DNA from 2 places in the Peribacillus sp. NPDC096448 genome. Region 2 is predicted to be linked to the other one. Evidence: predicted binding sites of a transcription regulator. Region 2 holds the regulator's gene; the other holds the start of a gene.
What was found. The regulator NrdR, encoded in region 2, represses ribonucleotide reductase genes. The targets are predictions, from matches to a motif close to AACACNATATATNGTGTT.
Positions count from the first base shown of each region.

Region 1: the regulator NrdR is predicted to act here: its motif matches at 3,432-3,449, upstream of ACIQ0C_RS02230 (vitamin B12-dependent ribonucleotide reductase).

Region 1 is NZ_JBIWEU010000001.1:441,109-448,421, reverse strand. Features, by position in the region: gene splB (spore photoproduct lyase) at 1-237, opposite strand, end outside; gene ACIQ0C_RS02235 (hypothetical protein) at 375-560, shown strand; gene ACIQ0C_RS02230 (vitamin B12-dependent ribonucleotide reductase) at 711-3,281, opposite strand; gene ACIQ0C_RS02225 (lipoate--protein ligase family protein) at 3,670-4,506, opposite strand; gene ACIQ0C_RS02220 (rhodanese-like domain-containing protein) at 4,709-5,092, shown strand; gene gcvPB (aminomethyl-transferring glycine dehydrogenase subunit GcvPB) at 5,232-6,689, opposite strand; gene gcvPA (aminomethyl-transferring glycine dehydrogenase subunit GcvPA) at 6,682-7,313, opposite strand, start outside.
Region 2 is NZ_JBIWEU010000001.1:82,522-89,834, reverse strand. Features, by position in the region: gene dnaI (primosomal protein DnaI) at 1-704, opposite strand, end outside; gene ACIQ0C_RS00405 (replication initiation and membrane attachment family protein) at 691-2,103, opposite strand; gene nrdR (transcriptional regulator NrdR) at 2,168-2,629, opposite strand; gene speD (adenosylmethionine decarboxylase) at 2,897-3,277, opposite strand; partial or broken gene ACIQ0C_RS00390 (IS5/IS1182 family transposase) at 3,787-3,936, shown strand; gene ACIQ0C_RS00385 (glyceraldehyde-3-phosphate dehydrogenase) at 4,086-5,123, opposite strand; gene coaE (dephospho-CoA kinase) at 5,282-5,881, opposite strand; gene ytaF (sporulation membrane protein YtaF) at 5,900-6,535, opposite strand; gene mutM (DNA-formamidopyrimidine glycosylase) at 6,615-7,313, opposite strand, start outside.

The DNA of each region.
Region 1 (7,313 bases), 360 kb from region 2:
AGATGGCTTTGAAGAATCGAATTTCAATGTTTTTCTGATACCTACCACGAGAGTCGATTTGGCGACACGATATTTTTGAAGATCATTTTCTCCAGGAAGATCCCTAATTTGGTTATGCGATGTGGTCTCACGGATTTCAATGTTCAAACCTTCGAAATTCTTTTTCAATTCCCGACCGAGCGGGTATTCCAGTGCCCTGGGCTCGATATATACTAACTGTGGCATAAATGGTTTCATTTCGATCTCCATTCTTTTTTCGATTTGTTCATACTTTCAATCGAACTACACAATCTAATTCATAAGGATAGTTTTTCTTTATTCTTTTATCCTCATGATTGTTTTTACTTGGAAATTCAAAATGAAGGAGATGCGATATGACTAATAAACGAGAATTCTTGACAAATGGAATGGGGAAACAAACGATCACCGTCCAAACGGATAATAAATTTCCAAATCCAAGGAATATACCTGGAGACTCGGTCGATAAATTTTCGGTATTAAAAGATGGCAACCAATATCTAGCCGAAAAGGAAATAGGGCAGCAAAATGAAAATGGTTGATTGAACACGAAAAGAAGACCGAATTTACGATGATTCGGTCTTCTCTATTGGTATTTAATTGAACAGACTGTCACTACCCTGCATTTATGACTCTAAAAAAAGCCGTTAAGATAGCTTTGCAGCATACTTAACGACTTCCTTTCGATCAGCTTATAGCCCGCATTTCAATTGCGCTCCGCAATTCGTGCAAGTATTGCATCCGCCCATTTCCTGGACTTCACCTTTACGGCATACCGGGCAAGTGTTACCCACTTCCGAACCAATCGTAACATTCGTCGAACGCAGCTCATTTATCGTATCGACCAATACAACTTTTTTCTTTTCTTCCACATCTGTCAATTCATCCATTTCAAGCTGCTCGTCCATTTGGTTTTCTTCCGCTTTGAGCGTAAGGACCTGACTGTCACGACTGCCATCCACATATACCGTACCGCCTTTTGCTCCGCCTTTGTATAGACGTTCATATACCTTTTCAACTTGTTCGACAGTATATCCTTTTGGAGCATTGACCGTTTTGCTGATTGAGCTGTCAATCCAGCGTTGAATGATGCATTGAACATCAGCATGTGCTTCCGGAGCTAATTCCATAGCGGAAATGAACCATTTTGGAAGCTCTTCTGTATCGGCTTCTGGATGGCGGTCCAAGTATTCCTGTACAATGTCAGCCTTAACTTCAATGAATTTACCAAGACGGCCGCTGCGGAAATACGTGAAGGAGAAATATGGTTCAAGACCTGTTGATACCCCAACCATCGTTCCTGTGCTTCCCGTAGGAGCCACTGTCAATAAATGAGAGTTACGGATCCCATGTGCAGCAACACTTTCCCTGATATCTTCCGGCATTTTTTCCATAAATCCGGTTTGTGTGAAACGTGTTCTAAGCTCTTTGGTTTCTTTGTCCGTTGACCCGATCAGGAACGGGAAACTGCCTTTTTCTTTAGCAAGCTCCACGGAAGCCCTGTAAGCTGTAGTCGCAATCGTTTCAAACACCTTGTCCACAAGGATATTTCCTTCTTCAGAGCCATATTCCGTTTCACAGTAGATCAACAGGTCATGCAGACCCATTACACCAAGTCCAACCCGTCGCTCTCCCAGTGCCTGTTTTTTGTTTTCATCCAAGAAATAAGGAGTTGCGTCAATGACATTGTCCTGCATGCGCACACCGACTTCAACTGTCTGCTTAAGTTTCTCGAAATTAACCGTTTTACTATCTTTATCAGCCATTTCAGCCAGATTGACAGCCGCAAGGTTACATACTGAATATGGGGCCAATGGCTGTTCTCCACAAGGGTTCGTGGCAACGACCTGTTGACCATATGCTTTGGCATTCGTCATTTCATTAGCATTATCGATAAAGAAAATCCCTGGTTCGGCAGAATATGTTGCACAAATGTTTATTAAGTTCCAAAGCTCTTTAGCGCGGATTTTACGGTAAACACGGACTTTATGACCCATTTTCTCCCATTCGCGAACATCACCGACATTATGCCATTCTTCATTGTAAATGGCCATTTCTTCGGCATTATAGCTTTCAACATCAGGAAAACGCAATTCATATTCCGCATCTTGTTCCGCTGCTTCCATAAATTCCTTAGTCAGGCAAATAGAGATATTGGCTCCGGTCAGGAAATCTGAATTATGGACACTGTACGTTCCACCTGTACGGATCTTTTCCTCCGCATCCCTAATGATTTTCTCGCTAAACCCACCTTGGCCAGGAATCTCCTTATAATTGATGATCCCTTGATACATAGCCGTTTCCTGTTCCGTGTGCGGCGTGAATTTCAATTTATCCGTCGCATATTTCTTGATGGCTTCATCTTTAGTGTTTTCCACTAGGTAACGCAGGATCCTTGGATTTTGCATTTTGGAAATGATGAACTCTGCAATATCAGGATGCCAATCAGCAAGCATGATCATTTGCGCGCCTCGTCTGCTACCGCCCTGTTCAACAAGATGCGTCAGTTTTGCAATATCGTCAAGCCATGACACTGAACCCGAGGATTTTCCATTTACCCCTTTTGCCAGAGTGTTTCTTGGACGAAGTGTCGATCCGTTCGTACCCACTCCGCCGCCGCGGCTCATGATTTCCATCACTTGTTTCCTATGTTCTGAAATACCTTCGCGTGAATCCGGTACGAATGGCATTACATAGCAATTGAAATAAGTAACATCCGTATTGGAACCCGCACCGTATAATACTCGGCCTGCCGGAACGAAATTAAGGTTCTTTAATTCCTCATAGAATTTATTGAACCATTCCGTCCTTTTTTCTTCCGTGGTTTCCACTGATGCCAATCCCGTTGCATTACGTTTCGCAATTTGTTCATAGTATATTTCAAGCGGCTTTTCGATTATATCCAGCGGACGGTTTACAATTCCCGTCTCCATTTCCTCCGGATTATCCAATACGCCACGGAATTCTTCATCCACCAATACCTTGGCTTTTTTGGTTTCCCAATCAATCTCAACGATGTAACCGAGACCCCTTGCCGGGAATTTCGGATCTTCCTTAATCGTCAACACGACGAAATCGCCTGCCGAGAGTGTGATTTTTTCAGTATCCTTAAAAGAATAGCGGTCAAGCATGACTAGACGGGACACTCCCTTATGCGCCATTTTCATATCAGCAGTTACAGGGTGAACCTGGGGAAATAAAGAAATATCCTTATTCAACCTTTCTAGATCAACCTTTAAAGCTTCTTTTATTACAACCGACATAATTCCCTCTCCTTTATATGTTTCAAGATCCGTTCTTGCTGCCGCAAAAATCCTTATGTAACCTTACATGTCCGTTTCGCTTAACAAGTACCCTAAATTTATCATAGCGAAACTCAAAAATCAATATATAGTGTCGCATTAAATATTTCAACTACTATATATTGTGTTTATTTTGAATAACTTTTAATTTTGTCAAACGTTAAATCAATTAATATAGTTAGCAAAAGGGAGGAAAATGTCGATTTACGATATTTTTTCATCAGATTTCAATTAATTTGGACCTTGCTTTTTCCCCATCCCTTTCAGGGCTTATCCCTGCAAGGGATGTGTTATTTGGTCAAACAAATCTGAAAAAACTTTTTTATTATCCACTCTAATTATGCTTCCTCTATCTCATGAAATTCCATTCATCGCTTTCATATTTGCTTTCTGCAATGGCCTTCACTTCCAGCAATTGCTTTTCGGTGAGGACGTATGGCTCTAAATCAATCGAAAGTCCTTCGGCAAAACCTTTTTCAAAAGCTTCTTTCGCTTCAGGGATGGTAATCTTTCTCCCGGCAATGTCATTTATGGCCACAGCTTTGTTTTTTAGGTTTTTTTGCATTCTTTCTTTAACCCTGTCATTTGAGAATTTAAATACGCTAAAGAGCTTATCATCATCAAGTTCAAGCAAAATGGACCCGTGCTGAAGGATGACGCCTTTTTGCCTGGTTTGAGCGCTGCCAGCGACCTTCCTGCCCTCAACGACCAGTTCATACCAGCTTGGAGCATCAAAACAAACGGAAGACCTGGGCGATTTTAACGCCGCTTTTTCCTGATCGCTTCGAGGCACGGCAAAATAAGCATCCAATCCCAGATTCCTGAACCCCATTAATATCCCTTCAGAAATGACACGATATGCTTCAGTAACGGTAGTTGGCATTCCCGGATAGGATTCTGGAACGATTACGCTATAAGTCAATTCATGCTCGTGGAGTACCGCTCGTCCTCCTGTTGGCCTGCGAACAAAACCAAGGCCCTGCCTTTTGACCTCTTCCATATCAATTTCGGCTTCTGCCTTTTGAAAATAACCGATCGACAATGTCGCTGGATCCCAGCCGTAAAAGCGTATGATTGGCGGAATTTCCCCTTTGCTTTGCCAGTTTAACAGCGCTTCGTCCAGCGCCATGTTAAAAGCCGGTGAACAATACCCCGAATCTATAAAACCCCATTTTTCTTTAGTCATCTTTACCCCTCGTTTCAATAGACTGTTTTTCAATCCCCCACAAAAAACTCACATGTAGTAGTTTAACAGACTTTAACACTCTAAAAAAGAAAGTGCTATCAAGTCATGAAGAATTTTGATGAAAATTCTTTTTGATTATTGGGTAAAGCAATTATATAATAAAGATTGTCTGTATTCGTTAAGGTAGAAGGGAGTTTTATGTTTGGAAATATTATATACACTGCTCATCATCTTAGGAGTGGTTATTGCGTATTCACTTTTTAATTGGTACCGCCAGCGTAAAATCGTCAAAACACTAACACAGGACGAATTTATCGCTAACTACAGAAAAGTGCAGCTAATCGATGTGCGGGAACCGAATGATTTCGATAATGGTCATATCTTAGGCGCAAGAAACATCCCTATGACTCAAATGAAAACCCGCTTGGTCGAAATTAGGCCGGACAAGCCTGTATATTTGTACGCTCAAAGTGAAATCATCAGCGGCAGAGCAGCAGCCATGCTATACAAAAAAGGCTACAGGGAACTTTTTCACCTAAAGGGCGGTTTCAAAATGTGGACCGGGAAAATCAAAGCAAAGAAATAAGACCCCATCTCCGCATGGGCTCTTTTTAATTCAATAGCTCAAGTAAAAGAATGTTCCATGTTGTACTTTAATGAAATCTTACATAAACATGAAAAATCCCCGCCGGCAGGCAGGGATTTTTTTCGGTTAAGCTTCTAGTCTAGGCTTGATAACGTAAAATAGGTTTTCTTGCAGCAAGAGTTTCATCAAGCCGCTTTATAACGGTTGTATGCGGAGCTTCCTGAACGATTTCCGGGGTTTCTTCCGCTTCCTTGGCAATCTGGATCATCGCATCGATGAATGCATCCAACGTTTCTTTTGACTCGGTTTCAGTCGGTTCTATCATCATTCCTTCTTCCACGTTCAACGGGAAGTAAATGGTTGGAGGATGATACCCGAAATCCAGCAATCTTTTAGCTATATCGAGAGTCCTTACCCCCAATTTCTTTTGGCGGCGTCCGCTTAATACGAATTCGTGCTTACAATGACGATTATATGGTAAGTCAAAATAAGGTTCCAACCTGCGCATCATATAATTGGCATTGATGACCGCATTTTCGGTGACAGCTTTAAGGCCATCAGGACCCATTGAACGAATGTACGTATATGCCCTCACGTTTATCCCGAAATTACCATAATAAGGTTTTACCCTGCCAATGGATTGCGGACGATTATAATCAAGAACGAATTGCTCACCTTGTTTGACTACAAGAGGTTTAGGCAAGTAAGGGATCAAGTCCGACTTCACACCTACAGGACCAGAACCCGGGCCGCCGCCGCCATGAGGACCTGTGAATGTTTTATGGAGATTTAAGTGAACAACATCAAAGCCCATGTCACCCGGCCGTGCTTTTGATAGGACTGCATTCAGATTCGCTCCATCATAATAAAGCTTTCCACCTGCGTCATGGACAAGTTGTGCCATTTCCAAAATGTTTTCTTCAAACAATCCCAATGTATTGGGGTTCGTCAGCATCAAGGCCGCCGTATCCGGACCGACAACACGCTTTAAATCTTCAAGGTCTACTAATCCATTTTCATCGGACTTCACTGTAATCGTTTCAAGTCCGGCAACAGTGGCAGAGGCAGGATTTGTACCATGTGCCGAATCAGGTACAATCACTTTCGTCCGTTCTGTATCGCCATTCGCTTCGTGAAAAGCGCGAATCATCATCAATCCTGTCCATTCACCGTGAGCACCTGCTGCAGGCTGTAATGTCACTTGGTCCATTCCGGTGATTTCCGTTAAGTGTTCCTGCAAATCAAATAATAGTCCCAATGCTCCTTGTACAGTAGCGGGATCTTGATACGGATGGATATGGGCAAAACCGTTGAAGCGTGCCACATTTTCATTTATTTTCGGATTATATTTCATCGTGCACGAACCCAGCGGATAAAAACCCGAATCCACCCCATGATTCCGTTTGGAAAGTGCTGTATAGTGACGCATGATATCCAGTTCGGACACCTCAGGAAGCTCTGCCTCTTCTTCACGGATGTAGTCGGCAGGAAGAATTTCTTCGAGCGGAATAGTTGCAACATCCATTTCTGGCAGACTGTAACCGATTCGACCGGAAGTACTGATTTCAAAAATGAGTGATTGATCTTGATTATTCATGTTGATCCCCCAATTCCTGCGCAAGTGCATCAATTTCTTCTTTTGTTCTTAGTTCAGTTACCGCAACAAGCATATGGTCTTTCAATTCAGGATAAACCGTCCCTAAATCGAAGCCCCCAATCATCCCTTTTTCAAAAAGGGTTTTATTGATTTCTGAAAACGGAGCAGGCAGTTTAATGACAAATTCATTAAACGAAGGACCTTCGAATATCACTTCCACCCCTTTTGCCATAATTGCTTTTTTCGCGTAATGCGCTTTTTGGATATTTTGCACGGCCATTTCTTTGACACCCTTTTTCCCAAGTGCGGTCATTGCAACAGAAGCTGCCAAGGCATTCAAAGCTTGATTGGAACATATGTTGGATGTGGCTTTGTCACGGCGAATGTGCTGTTCACGAGCTTGAAGCGTCAGTACAAACCCCCGTTTTCCATTTTCATCCACAGTTTGACCTACGAGTCGGCCCGGAACTTTCCGAACAAGTTTATTAGTAACGGCAAAATATCCACAATGAGGTCCACCGAATGCCGCTGGAATGCCGAATGGCTGAGCATCCCCCGTTACGATATCCGCACCGAGTGCACCAGGGGATGTCAAAGCTCCCAATGCAAGCGGATTACTGGAAA
Region 2 (7,313 bases):
GCTCCAATATCATCCAGCATGAGGACAGGTGCCGTTTTCACCATCTCTATTTTTTCATTGACCGTATTATCACCTATCGATCCCTTAAGTTCCCTCAAGTAGTCAGGTACATAAACAATAAGGGAGGAAATTTGCCTTTCTGCAAGTTCATTGGCAATCGCACCTAATAAGTACGTTTTCCCAACACCGAATTTGCCATAAATATATAAACCTTTTTGCCTTTTACCTGGCTCATATTCCATAATGAACGACATCGCTTTACTTAAAACACCCAAGCGTTTGTTTTCATTATCCGTTTGGGTAAAGTCCTCAATGGTCGCCTTTAAAATATCCTTCGGTACATATAGGCTGCGGATCAATTTTTCCCGTTTTCGCTTTTCATCCTCTGCCAATTTCCGCGGGCATATTTCATAATGCAGGTTCAAAGCCTTCCCTTGAACCACCAATTTAGGATAATACCCTTGCATCATATTGATGCAGCCATTCAGGCTTGGACATTTATCACATTTATTGCTCTGTGAAGTGAACTCATAAAGCTTCCCCAAATTTTTATCGATCATTTCCTTCGTGACCGTCGAACTGTTGGCATTCAAAAATAACCGCACTTGTTCGTCTTCAAAAATCTCCTGTTTCAGCTTTTCATAACGCTGTTGGAATTGGTTTGTATTGGCCAATTTATTAAGGGATCTATTAATCTTTTCCATCGTTCATTTCACCTCCTGCTTTCCACTGCTTCCATATTTCCTGAAGCTCGCGTTTCTGGGCATTCAATTCAGGCTGATCTGCATCCTGCTCCTGCTGTGCTTCTTCTTTTTTCTCAAGCCACTCCGGAACCACTTCTTCCCGTATCGCCTTTTTCCGGCTGCCCTTCGCAGCATTCCTGCTTCCTTGAGCCCAGTCCTGATATTTCCTATGTTCATTTTTAGCCAGTTCCATCGCCTCGACGACCGTGGACACCTTCAGCCGTGCCCAATGGCCCGCCAGCTTTTCCACATAACCCTTCGTGAACTTCATATCCGTTTTTAGCATGACATATTCAATCAAGACATTGACTACACCCGGATTCAGCTTTTGATTGATCATCACGCCCTCAACCACTTTCAAATCACCGCTTGACGGTTCTGCACCGCCAGACAATTGCATCAGCCGCTCCCTTGGAGAAATCGTCTCCAAATGACGGATTAACTCTTGTTCCTTTGTTTTCGGTTCTTCTTTTTGTGTCCGTTCACGAATTGGCTGCACCCGATTGACAAGGGAAGGCATATCGGCCTGCCGTTCGATCTGGTACCAGTGCCTTGCCGCCTTTCTAAGCATTTCCTCATCAATCTCATCATCCAATGAAACGGCATCCATGACTAGTTTTTGCATTTCCAGCGGATCAATGCCATATAAGAAAGCAAGTTTGGCAATCGTACTTTTTATTTTCGGAGTAAACGCCTTTTTCGGCACGATAGAGGATTTCATCCCGGCAAATAAAAGGTCAAAATCAAATAAGTCATCAAACCCCGATGGCTCGACGCCTTCCGACCGATCGATGAATTGCTGTTCAGACAGCGGTTTCCATTCGTTTTTCGCTTCATCCGTTACATATAAAGAGTCCAAATGATCTGATGAGAATACTTCCGCAAAAGATTTAGTCACACCTTCATATTGATCTGTTAAGATATGGTCATCACAAAAGAATCTCTTTAACCGGTTGAATTGCACTTTACCGATTTTTTTGTATAAGTAAATATTCAGCATTCCATCCGTGAAAAACTGCTGGGGTGAAAGCGGCGGGTTTAACTCATAGATGAATTCCTTCGTATCATTTTTCGATTTCCTATATACATTCAACAGACCGATTCCTTCAAGTAAAAGCCGTGCTTCGTAAATATCACCTAACTTAAGGCCGATCGTATTCATTAATTGATAATGCGAGGAGGTTTCCGACCATAGCCTGTTTTCCTCCAACTCACTCCATAACGTCATATATAGGCTAATGCAGATAGGTCCAATAAGAGGTTGATATAGTCGGGTAAGTATTTTCCGATCATAATCATGAAGCAGCCCCGCAGATGAGACCAAATATGAATCCGCTGGGAGCAATTCTTGCCAATGCATTGACATCTCCATTCAAACCTTTCAAAAGATGTAGTGAAAAAAGAGCCAAAGTGAATCTTCAGCTCTACTTTCTTTCTTTATTTATTAAATCTTTCAATTCATCGATAAAGACATTGATATCTTTAAATTGTCGATAGACGGATGCGAACCTTACGTAGGCAACCTCATCGACTTCCGCCAGCTTGTCCATTACCATTTCGCCGACACTGTCGCTTTTCACTTCCGATATGCCCTGGTTGCGTAGTTCTTTTTCTACATAACTGGTAATTTGCTCTAGTTCTTTCAAGGGAACCGGACGTTTTTCGCAAGCCCTGATTAAGCCACGCAGGATTTTATCACGACTGAACTCTTCACGTGTCCCGCCCTTTTTCACTACAATAAGCGGTGTTTCCTCCACCTTTTCAAATGTCGTGAATCGAAAACCACATGCCTCACATTCACGGCGTCGTCGAATCGATTTACTTTCATCGACTGGCCTGGAATCGAGCACTCTTGTTCCGTTATATTGACATGATGGGCATTTCATCATTATCAGCTCCGTATTTTATGTAGGACTCCCCTATCTAATGTTCCCCAAGGAATTACTTCTCTATCTTAATCTTATATTAAAAGGAACGGCCAGTACAAGTAAAAAGTGTAACTTCCGGCAGCAGGCACTTTTTGTCCTGCCGTTTAGGCACCGTTGTCAAGGGCATGCGCTACAAGGCAATCCTCTCCAATAAAGTGAAGCAGACTGCCGATTCATTGCATTAAAAAAGAGATGCACCCATGGCATCTCTGTGTATACATTTTTTTATAGGGCACTTATATTGGCTTTTTTCATTTGTACAGGACCTAATCCACGTGGTAATTCTATGTTTTCACGTGTTTGCGCATTCAAAGCTTCTGCAATATAATCTGCCGCAATATTCGGATCCAAGTTACCGCATGTATAGACATCAATGCTCGCATAGCCGTGTTCTGGAAAACTGTGAATCGTTAAGTGTGATTCAGAAATGATGACAACCCCGCTGACTCCTTGTGGAGCAAATTTGTGAAAGGCAACTTCTCGTACCTCTGCACCTGATTTCAAAGCAGCATCAACAAAAATCTTTTCAATTAAATCGATATTGTTCAGTTTTTCAAAGTCACAACCCCAAAGTTCAGAAATGACATGTCTACCCATTGTTTCCATAGTGTAAGCTGTTTCCATATTAAGCTTCCCCCTTACCATGATTTAAAAATAAGTTCTGATAACTACCACGGGGGAAAGTTAGTCCAAAGAGGTCCTAACCCTTTAAGTAGCCATCATGCAAACCGCTTTTGAAGAAGTTCACGATTCATAGTATATATGGTTTGAATTTTTTTTGCAACTCCAAATTGAATTTTTGGAAAGATAAACTTTATATGTAATTGGGATATAACGAAGGTTCCAATGTGGAGCAAATTCTGTCTTCGGTTTATTCAGCGCCATAAAGCAGCCAGGAACTGATTGATCACTGCATTAAAAATAGCCCGCTAAAAAAATTTTAGTGGGCTTAAAATGCGGACCATCTCGTAATTGAGTTTGTCTACAATTTTTTAGGATTTTAAAATTTGGACGTTGATTGGAACGAAGGGCACTCGCTCCAATCAACTTTGTTTTAACATTAAGATAGAAACTCCTTTTGCCTTCAGTCTATTTAAGTAAAAAAACCCTAGGCGATTAAAGACAGTTCAACTGACCCTGAGAGTGGCTACTATGTGAACGGACAAAGCAAGTACGCCCGTTCGTTTCATGCGGTATCAGACCGCAATGGATTTGTGTTGGGGACGATAGTAACACCTGGAAATACACATGGTGGCCATATCTTATAGCCTCTGGTTGAACAAGTGATTGGGAAAATTGCAGTTGCCGCAGATGCAAAAGAAAAGTATGGTATGAGTTAGGTCACTATTCTCTATAACTACTTCAAATCCAAAATGGCCTGCTAAAAAATTTTAGCAGGCACGGTTTTTTGATTTTATTTTACTGATAATTCGACTTCGGAAGTTTTTTTCAACTCGGAACCAACCAATTTTACAAGGTCCACTACACGGTTGGAGTAACCCCACTCATTATCATACCATGCAAGGACTTTCACTTTCCTGTCCCCGATCATCATCGTCGTCAACCCATCGATGATTGCAGAGTGTGGATTCGTTTTGAAATCACTGGAAACTAAAGGTTCCATCGTGAATTCCATGATTCCTTTGAGTTCATTTTCTGAAGCATCGATGAAGGCTTGGTTCACTTCATCAATCGTGACATCACGGTTTAAATCCACAACAAGGTCGACTAAAGATACGTTAGGTGTCGGTACGCGTATCGCCATTCCATGAAGCTTGCCTTTTAATTGCGGCAACACTAGTGAGATGGCTTTTGCAGCTCCTGTAGTCGTAGGAATCATGCTTTCCGCAGCGGCACGGGCACGTCTCAAGTCTTTGTGCGGGTTATCGATATTATTTTGATCATTAGTATAAGAATGTATCGTTGTCATTAAACCGTTGTTTATGCCGAATTTTTCATCAAGCACTTTTGCAACCGGTCCAAGGCAGTTCGTTGTACAAGATGCATTGGATATGACGAAATGCTTGTCAATTTCCAGCACTTCCTGATTTACTCCCATTACAATGGTAACGTCTTCATTTTTACCCGGGGCTGATAATATAACTCTTTTAGCTCCTGCGTCTAAATGAAGAGCCGCTTTAGAACGATCATTGAATTTGCCAGTGGCTTCAATTACAATATCTATGTTCATCTCTTTCCAAGGCAATAGCTTTGGATCGCGGTTATTTATTAGTTTAACTCGGCGGCCATTCACTACTAGTGAATCATCTTCAGCTATAATGATACCGTCGAATTTACCATGTATCGTATCATATTTTAGTAAGTGTGCTAAAGTTTCAGCTGGATAGCTTGCATTAATGGCAACAATGTCCAAACTCTCATCTAATATGGCTTTTCGGAAAACCATTCTTCCAATTCTCCCAAATCCGTTAATCGCTATTCTTGAATTCATTGTTCGGACCCTCCAGAAATATTAGTGTTATACTTATTACCTTTCACATGTAATTAGTATAACATAATTCTGAGGAATTGTGCTAATAAAAATGCGGATTGTTCTTATTTTTTCAACATAAAAAGAAGAAACCGGGTGGTTTCTTCTTTTTATCATGATTATATGACATACCATTCGCTAAGTATGGACTTCACTTGCCGCTTCGTTTCATTAATGTCACCATTATTATCGATGACGGCATCCGCTAAAGCCTTTTTATCGGCCAAGGGCATTTGCGAATTGATCCTGGCAAGTGCCTCCGTCTCCGAAAGACCATTCCTGTTCATTAATCGCTGCAATTGAACTTGTTCATCTACATAGATCAAAATCGTCTTATCCACCATGAATGTCAGCTTGCTTTCGAATAGGAGCGGAATATCCATGAACACCGTTTCTTCCCCTGATGATAATGCCGCTTCCGTTTTCAGCCGCATCCAATTCCTGACGGCAGGATGCACGATGCCATTCAATAGCAATCTCTTTTCTTGATCATTAAATATGATCGACCCGAGCTTTACGCGATCTATATTCCCATCCGTCAATAAGATATCTTCACCAAATGCCTTCACAACTTGATGATAGGCTTCTTCACCTGGCTCAACGACAGCACGGGAAGCCAGATCTGCATCGACAATCGTGAATCCGAGTTCCTGTAAATAAAGGCTGACGGTGCTTTTCCCACTGGCAATGCCTCCGGTGATTCCGATGATTTGTCCCATAAGCTCCCCCTTTTAAACTTATCCTAACTTGAATAAACCGATGATAATCAATAGTGCACCTGGAAGAAAGGTCAAATGCTGGACAACTTTATTATTTGAAAGCAATTTCCCGCTTTGAATTCCGCTCCAAATGAAAATCGAACTCATAACAGCGATGCACCCTGCGAGGATAATCGGTGAAATCCCGATCATAGCCGCTCCAACTCCGGCCCCGAACGCATCCAGCGAAAGTGCAAACCCCAGAACAAGCGCTTCAACACCTGTAATCGTACCTGATTTATCAAAATCAGCATTCAATGGTTTTTGTAAAATATTAATGACTACCCCAAGTGATTTAATTTCAAAATTAAAGATGATTTTTTCATGATATCTATCATCTTTCAAATCTTTTTCAGGCTTAAAATACTGGTATACCATCCAGGCACCAAGAAAAATGAGGATGATGCCGCCTGTTTTTTCAGCCGCCCCGATGGATATGAGCTGACTGATGAATTGTCCGATGATCATCGCCATGCCTAAACTCAATGCAGAACAAAATGAGATGACCGCTATTGACTTTAAGGGGATTTTCATCTTCCGCATACCGAATGTCAAACCTACGCCAAATCCGTCAATACTAACTGCAAAAGCGAGAAAAATAATTTGTAGCCACATCGGAATATTACTCCTTCCCTACTCGTTGCTACCCTAGTATATGGAAGGAGCCCATCCGATGTGTTTGAAAAAACATTACCTATTTTAGCGGCTGGCATGACGGGCAAATATGTGTGCCGCGTCCTGCAACAACCAGTTTTTCAAGTGGCGTGCCGCATTGTTTGCAGTTCTCGCCTTTTCGTCCATAAACATTCAGTTCCAACTGAAACATGCCGATTTGCCCTTGGGAATTAATGTATGAACGAATCGTACTTCCGCCTTTTTCCACAGCTTCACTTAATGTCGCAATGATTTCAGCATGCAATGTTTTGATTTCCTGCAACGAGAGTGAAGATGCCATTCTCTCCGGATGGATACCGGAACGGAATAACGACTCATCCACATATATATTCCCAATCCCGACGACAACCGTTTGATCAAGGAGAACGGGCTTGATTTTCCTGTTGGTTCTTGCCAACTTCTTACTTAGCCCCTCGACAGTAAAATCTTCAGACAACGGTTCAGGCCCTAAATGCAACAGAGGCAACCGTTCAAATTCTTCTCCTTTGGCAAATAGGTGCATCGTTCCGAATTTCCGGACATCCCTGTACCGAAGTTCACTGCCATCCGTGAAAGTGAAGATCACATGGGTATGCTTATCATACGGCTCTTCTTTTGGATGGACGCCGTATTTCCCCTCCATTCTTAAATGCGAAACCATCGAATAATCATCCAAGGTGAAAATGAGGAACTTGCCCCGACGGCCTATTGCAGAAATCGTCTGCCCCCTTAAAGCATC